Regions from separate parts of the Streptomyces sp. URMC 127 genome, predicted to be linked through region 2. Evidence: riboswitches for the same ligand, from Rfam matches in the RefSeq annotation. Region 2 holds a riboswitch; each other region holds the start of a gene.
The links. Region 2 has a riboswitch for cyclic di-AMP ahead of ACSNOH_RS23615 (M23 family metallopeptidase). Riboswitches for the same ligand answer to the same signal wherever they lie in the genome.
Positions count from the first base shown of each region.

Region 1: it holds a riboswitch for cyclic di-AMP, as region 2 does, so the genes downstream of both, ACSNOH_RS12760 (C40 family peptidase) here and ACSNOH_RS23615 (M23 family metallopeptidase) in region 2, are expected to answer to the same signal.
Region 3: it holds a riboswitch for cyclic di-AMP, as region 2 does, so the genes downstream of both, ACSNOH_RS01920 (C40 family peptidase) here and ACSNOH_RS23615 (M23 family metallopeptidase) in region 2, are expected to answer to the same signal.

Region 1 covers NZ_JBPQTW010000043.1:19,345-21,597, forward strand. Annotated here, with positions in the region: gene ACSNOH_RS12755 (carboxylate-amine ligase) at 1-667, opposite strand, end outside; cyclic di-AMP (ydaO/yuaA leader) riboswitch at 1,000-1,181, shown strand; gene ACSNOH_RS12760 (C40 family peptidase) at 1,186-1,659, shown strand; gene ACSNOH_RS12765 (S1 family peptidase) at 1,765-2,253, opposite strand, start outside.
Region 2 covers NZ_JBPQTW010000135.1:15,352-17,604, forward strand. Annotated here, with positions in the region: gene ACSNOH_RS23615 (M23 family metallopeptidase) at 1-908, opposite strand, end outside; cyclic di-AMP (ydaO/yuaA leader) riboswitch at 918-1,048, opposite strand; gene ACSNOH_RS23620 (PP2C family protein-serine/threonine phosphatase) at 1,125-2,253, opposite strand, start outside.
Region 3 covers NZ_JBPQTW010000003.1:70,425-72,677, reverse strand. Annotated here, with positions in the region: gene ACSNOH_RS01930 (urease subunit beta) at 1-224, opposite strand, end outside; gene ACSNOH_RS01925 (urease subunit gamma) at 237-539, opposite strand; cyclic di-AMP (ydaO/yuaA leader) riboswitch at 1,290-1,466, shown strand; gene ACSNOH_RS01920 (C40 family peptidase) at 1,471-1,941, shown strand; gene ACSNOH_RS01915 (ATP-binding protein) at 2,037-2,253, opposite strand, start outside.

The DNA.
Region 1 (2,253 bases), on a different contig from region 2:
CCGAGAGCCGCGCCTGCCAGTATAGCTGGCCCCGGTCCGCGATCGCCCCGGCCGTGAGCAGCGCCTCGATGCGCTCCTCGTAGTCCGCGAGGCCGTGGAAGTAGGGGGGCGGGCCGCTGACCGGCCAGCGGCTGTAGACCACCGTCCGCCAGCTGGAGAAGCCGGTGTCCTGGCCGTTCCACAGCGGGGAGTTGCCCGCCATGGCGACGAGGACGGGCAGCCAGGGCCGCACCCGGTTGAGGACCGCGACGCCCGTCTCGCGGTCGGGGATGGCGACGTGGACGTGCATCCCGTGGACGAACTGCTCGTCCACGAGCTGGGCGGCACGCTTCCGCATCGCCAGATAGCGCGGATTGCCGGTGACGGGGATGGGCTCGGGGCCCGAGCACGGCGCAGTACCGCAGGCGGCGATCCGGCAGCCGGACCGCTTGGCGGCGGAGCTCACCGCGTGGCGCAGCCGCAGCAGATGGCGGCCGGCTTCGGCGAGATCGGAGCAGACCGGAGTGGCAACTTCCACCTGGGCCTGCAACAGCTCCGCCTGAATCTCCCGCTCGTTCACGACCGGATCCAGGTCGACCGCCGCCCGGACCTCGTCGGCCAGGGGAACCGGCAGTGCGGTGGCCGGGTCGAGCAGAAGATACTCCTCCTCGATCCCTAGGGTGAGCATGCCGTAGGGCTACCCTCCGGCCCTTGCGGCGAACCGCACGGACCGTGCCGCTCCGCCTTTCTGACGCAAAGACGCCCTGCCCGGACCCCGCCGACCTCGCCCTTCGCCGCCGGCCGGCGTGACTCGAATCAGTTCTTCAACCCCCTTTTGATAAACGGGATTTCCCGCCACTCGTGATGCCGGGTAACACCCCGGTTCCACGGGGCGCCGCGAAGTGAAGAAGTTCACAGAAGCCCCTTTCGGCTCCGAATTCCGGCGGTCCGTGATGCAGGATCGTGCATCGAACAACAAGATCCCGTCACCGAGGCGGGCGACCCGGGCGGACGCCGAGTCCTGCCGCCGTACCGGGTGCGGAGCAGAAGAATGGATCGGCAGGAGCGGGAGACCCGAGCACGGCGGACCACGATGGCGGTGGTCCTTGGGGTGAAGCCAACGAAGGCAATTCGGATGGCCGGGCAACTTCGACAGCCCGAACCCGACAGGTCATCTTTCGCAGGCGGATGACGAAGGGTTTTGGCATGTCTGCGTTCTCCGGCATATCCACGCTCGTGTCCCGCGCCGGTGCCGCCTCCGTGGTCACCGCGGCCACCGTGACCGCGTCCATGCTGCTTCCCGGCATGGCGGCGGAGGCGAGTGCGGCCACCCCGGGCGCCGCGGCCCTGAAGGTCGCGGCCTCCAAGCAGGGCTCCCCCTACCAGTACGGCGCCGCCGGCCCCAACCGGTTCGACTGCTCGGGCCTCACGCTCTACTCCTTCAAGAAGGTCGGCAAGAACCTGCCGCGCACCGCGGCCGACCAGTACAACAAGACCCGGCACATCTCCGCCGGCTCCCGCCAGGCGGGCGACCTGGTCTTCTTCCACTCGGGCCGCAACGTCTACCACGTCGGCATCTACGCGGGTAACAACAAGATCTGGCACTCGCCCAAGCCCGGCACGTCGGTGCGGCTCGAGAAGATCTGGTCCAGCAGCGTCTGGTACGGCCGCGTCAACTGACGTCAACTGACCGGTGACCGGCCCGCACAGTAGACCGGGCCGGGGCGACCCTACCCCGGCCCGGAAGCCTCCGGGGATCCCGTCTCGGGTCCCCGGAGGAGTGCGTCACGGCAGCTGTGCCCCGTACGCCTGCAGGGCCGCCGGAACGGGCTGGAAGAACGTCTCGCCGCCGGAGGAGCAGTCGCCGCTGCCGCCCGAGGTGAGGCCGAGGGCGGTGTCACCGTCGAAGAGCGCGCCGCCGCTGTCGCCCGGCTCGGCGCAGACCGACGTGCCGATCATGCCTTCGACCGCGCCCTCCTCGTAGTTGACGGTCACGTCGAGCGCGGTGACCTGGCCGTCGTGCACGCCGGTCGTGCTGCCGCTGCGCTGCACCGTCTCGCCGACGGTCGCTTCGCCGGCCTTGCTGATGTTCTGCGTGCGGCCGTTGTAGAGGTTCACGGCGCTGGGGTGGGCGATGTTCGACGTGTAGCGCACGAGCGCGTAGTCGTGGCCGGGGAAGGACGAGCTCTCGGTCACGCCGATCTGGGCGCCGCCTTGCGTGGCGGACCAGCTGCGCGAGGCGTTGCCGCAGTGTCCCGCCGTGAGGAAGTACGG
Region 2 (2,253 bases):
GCCTTTTCCGTTTGCTTCTTCTCGGGTGCCCGTACGTGGGTCTTCTCCGGCGTCCGCTGTGGCGTCCGCTCCGGAGTCCGTGCCTGCGGCCGTCCCTGCTCCGTCTGCCTCTGCTCGGCCTGCTTCTGCTCCGCGGCCACGGCCGCCGCGGACCGCGCCGCCTCCGCCTCAGCCGCCTTGCGCTCCGCCGCCTGCTTCTGCGCCTGCGCGGCCTTCGTCACCCGGGCCGCCTGCGCCTCCGCCTCGGCCACGCCCTGCTGGTGATCGGCCTGCTCCAGGATCCTCACCCGGAGCGCCTCGCCGGCCCTCGCCGTCTCCCGGACCAGCTCGGAAACGACCGTCTCCGAAGCGACCGGCTCCGAAACAGCCGCCTCCCGCTCCTCACCGGCGGAGTCGGCCGTGCCCGCCGCGCTCCCCGCGAAGAACGAGCCCACCCCCGGCAGCTGCGCCAGGTCGGGCATGGATATGGAGGACGCCGGGCGCTCCTGCGCGTGCGCCATGCCGCCCGCACCGACCGCCGCGATGACGCCCGCGCCGAGCACGGCACCGCTGCGGGCCATCGTGCCGCCGCGCTGCTTGACGACGCGGTGGCGGCCGCGGCCCGCACCGAAGGAGAAGGCGCTGAAGGAGCTGAGGGCGGAGGATCCGTACGACCGCTCGCCGGACGGCGTGGACGGCCGGTTCTCGTACGACGCCGCCGGCTCGTAGGACGACGGGTCCGGCTCGGGCTCGTACGGCGGCACGTACGCCGGGACCAGCGGAGGATCGTAGGTGGCCTGCTCGTAAGAGGTCTTCTCGTACGAGGTGGCCTGCTCGTACGAGACCTGCTCGTACGTGGCTCCCTCGTAGGAAGCGTGACCGTAGTCGTCAGCAGGCTCGTAAGGGGTGGCAGGCTCTCTGGATGCCACGAAGGCACTCCTTTCCTTCCTTCTCGCCTACCGGGTTAGCTGACGGGTTCGGAGCAGGAAGGTCTCCTACGAGCCGCGTGCGGCCCGATTCACCCCAGGGTGGTGGTTCCCCGGTTCCCAGAACTTGCCGGTGTATCAGGTGGTGCTGTGCCCGCGGGATTCGGCGAAGGCGCACGGTGCACCGCCTCTTGTGGCGGTTGCGACGACCGCGCTCCGTTATCGAACGTTAATAGACAGGGCGGGTGGATTCCAAGCCGAAAGCATGAATCCACCACTCTCCCCTGACAGCTCTTCACAGGACGTCCGCCCACGGAACCTGCCGATACTTTCTACGAAATGCTGTTCGATTCGTTCGGCGCGCCGAATCGCCAACAGGGCGATGTCATCGGCCGCCTGACCGCGCGAATGGCGCGCGACGCCCGCGAGCAGGCAGTCCAGCAGCGCCTCCGGGCTCCTGAAGTGGCGCCCCGTCAGCTCCGCGAGCGGGTCGTAGAACGTACCGCCGGCATCCCTGGCCTCGGTCACCCCGTCCGTCATCAGCAGCAGCGTCGACCCCGTGGGAAACTCCAGCTCCTCGGCCTGGTCCGGCCACGCCCCCAGCTCTCCCAGGCCGAGCGGCAGCGCGGGCACCATGGGGTCGGCCGCGCCGGCCCGCCCGTCCGCGTGCAGGAGGAGCGGCGGCGGATGGCCGCGGTTCAGCAGGCGGAGTACGGGGCGGCCCGGCGGCAGCTCCGCCAGGACGGCCGTGGTGAAGCCCTCGTGCTCGTCCAGGTTCGCCCGCCGCGCGCCTTCCCGCTGCAGCGCGCGCTCCAGCCGTCCCGCGAGCCCCTCCAGTGTCGGCTCCTGCTCGGCCGCCTCCCGGAAGGCGCCGATCACGACGGCGACGGCCTCGACGGCCCCCAGCCCCTTGCCGCGGACGTCACCGACGATGGCCCGTACGCCGTAGGGGGTGTCCTGAACCGCGTACAGATCCCCGCCGATCCTGGCGCCGGCCTGCGCGGCGACGTAGCGAGCGGCCACCCGCAGGCCGCCGATCCGGGAGGGGGGCGCGGGCAGGACGGCCCGCTGAGCGGCCTCGGCGATGCCGCGGGCGGAGGCGAGCTGCTGGTCGCTGCGGTGGGCGATGCGGTTGATGCCCAGGGCGACGAGGGAGACCGCGCCGACGGCGGCGATCTCCGCCAGCGCCTCACCGGTGTCGGAGGGCCGGCGGTAGAGCACGAGGCCGACCGCGACCGCCATCGCGGCCAGGGCGGCCGCGGCGGTGGTGCGGAGGGTGTGCAGGGGCGCCGCCACGAGGGGCGCGGCGGAGAGGAAGGGGGCGCACGTGTAGTTCGCGGGCGCCCCG
Region 3 (2,253 bases), on a different contig from region 2:
ATGCCCGGCTCGAAGCGGACGGCGGTGCCCGCGGCGATGTCGAGGCGCTTGCCGCGGGCAGCGGCCCGGTCGAAGCGCAGGCCGGGGTTGGCCTCGGCGAAGTGGTAGTGCGAGCCGACCTGCACCGGCCGGTCGGCGGCGTTGAGCACGGTCAGCCGGGTGCGGTGCAGGCCCTGGTTGAGGGCCACGGGCGCGGCGGCGTGCAGGATCTCTCCGGGGATCATCGGTCCTGCCCCTCAGCAGATGGGATCGTGGACGGTGACGAGCTTGGTGCCGTCGGGGAAGGTGGCCTCGACCTGGACGTCGGGGATCATCTCGGGTATGCCCGCCATGACGTCGCCGCGGGTGAGCACCTTGCGTCCGGAGGACATGAGCTCGGCGACGGTGCGGCCGTCCCGGGCTCCTTCCAGGACGTGCACGGTGATCAGGGCCACCGCCTCGGGGTGGTTGAGCAGCAGGCCACGGGCCTTGCGCCGCGCGGCGACGTCGGCCGCCACATGGAGGAGCAGGCGTTCCTGCTCGTGCGGGGAGAGTTGCATGCGTCCCACCTCACTGTCGTCCCGCCCGTGTCAGGCGGGGTCCCGGCCGGCCGCGCCGGGCCGCCACCCGAGTTCAACACGGTGTTGACCTGGGGTTCTTCGGCTGATGGCCAGTGATTGCACATTAGGGCCGAAGCTTTTCCAACGCGTTAACTGACTCTTTGCGTTGTCATGGCCGGAGCCCCGCCCGCCCGCTGTCGCATGCATCTACTGGATCTTCTGGGCCGGATCATGGCCGTCCGCCCGCAGGACACGTACGGCCGGCTACGGGCAGCGCAGACCGCCGCCGTCGCCGGGCCGCGGCCGCGGCCCGGTTCGTACGCACGCACGAAGCGGGTGAACGGGAGGTGTGAACGGGCCGTGCCGACGCGGGCGGTACCGGGCTCCGGCGCACAGCGCCGGGGGCGAAGGGATCTCCGCGCCATGTGCGCCGGAGGGCCCGCGGTCCGCGCGCGAATAAACCCGGCTGCGCTCCATGGAGGATCACGGCGTAGACGGGGCGCGGTGATCGAATTGGGGCGGACGGCCGGATTGCGCCCGGCCGGGTACGAACCACCGCAGGCCAGCGCCTCAGCCGGCTTACGCGAACCCCCTCAACTCGCCCTTTGTCCAGCGGAATTGCCCAGGAGTGATCAGCCTCACATACCCCCGGTTCCGCTCGGATTCCGCACGGGGGCTGCGCCAAGATCCCTGCGACGACAAGACCCCGCCACCCCGGCGGGGCGGTCCCGGCGGACGCCGAACCCTGCCGCCGACGGGATGCCGGGTCGACTTGAGTGCAACGGCAGGGATGGAGGACCCAAGAGTGGTGGGACGACCAAGAGTAGTGCGGTCGGCCCTTGGGGTGAAGCCGTTGACGACGGCCGGGCAACCTTCGCCTGCCCGAACCCGACAGGTCATCCTTCACAGGCGGCTGACGAAGGGTTAGCGCATGGGCGCGCACAAACGTCCGTCGAAGCTGTCCAGGGCCGGTGCCGCATCGGCCCTCACTCTCGCCGCCGTCGGTGCCACGGTGCTGGCACCGGGCGGCGCGGCAGAGGCGGAGGCGTCTTCCGCCTCCACCATGGCACTGCGGATCGCGGCCTCGAAGCAGGGCTCCCCGTATCAGTGGGGGGCGACCGGACCCTACCGGTTCGACTGCTCGGGCCTCACGCTCTACTCCTTCAAGCGGGCCGGCAAATCCCTGCCCCGCACCGCCGCCCAGCAGTACAACAGCACCCGGCACATCCCGCGGTCCGCACGCGAGCGCGGCGACCTCGTCTTCTTCGTCTCCGGGCGGGGCATCTACCACGTCGGGATATACGCCGGGGACGGGAGGATCTGGCACGCGCCCAAGACGGGCGCCGTCGTCCGCCTGGAGCGGATCTGGACCAACAGCGTCCGCTACGGCCGGGTCGGCTGACCCGCCGGCACCCGGGCCCGCGGGCCCGTGACCGCCCCGAAGGGATCCCCGGCCCCCCGCACCGGTACGGGGGGCCGGGCCGGCCGGAGGGGAGCTCAGCGCTCGGCGCTGACCGGCACGGTCCAGGGGAGGGAGATCCACACGGTCTTGCCGCCGTCGGAGGTCGGGGTGAAGAACAGCCGCCCCCCGGACTCCGCGGCGAGCCAGCGGATGATCACCATGCCGCGGCCGTTGTCCTGCTGGACCGCGGCCGGCAGCCGGCGGGGGAAGCGGGGGTGGCTGTCCGTGACCCCGATGCGCAGCTGCTGGTCG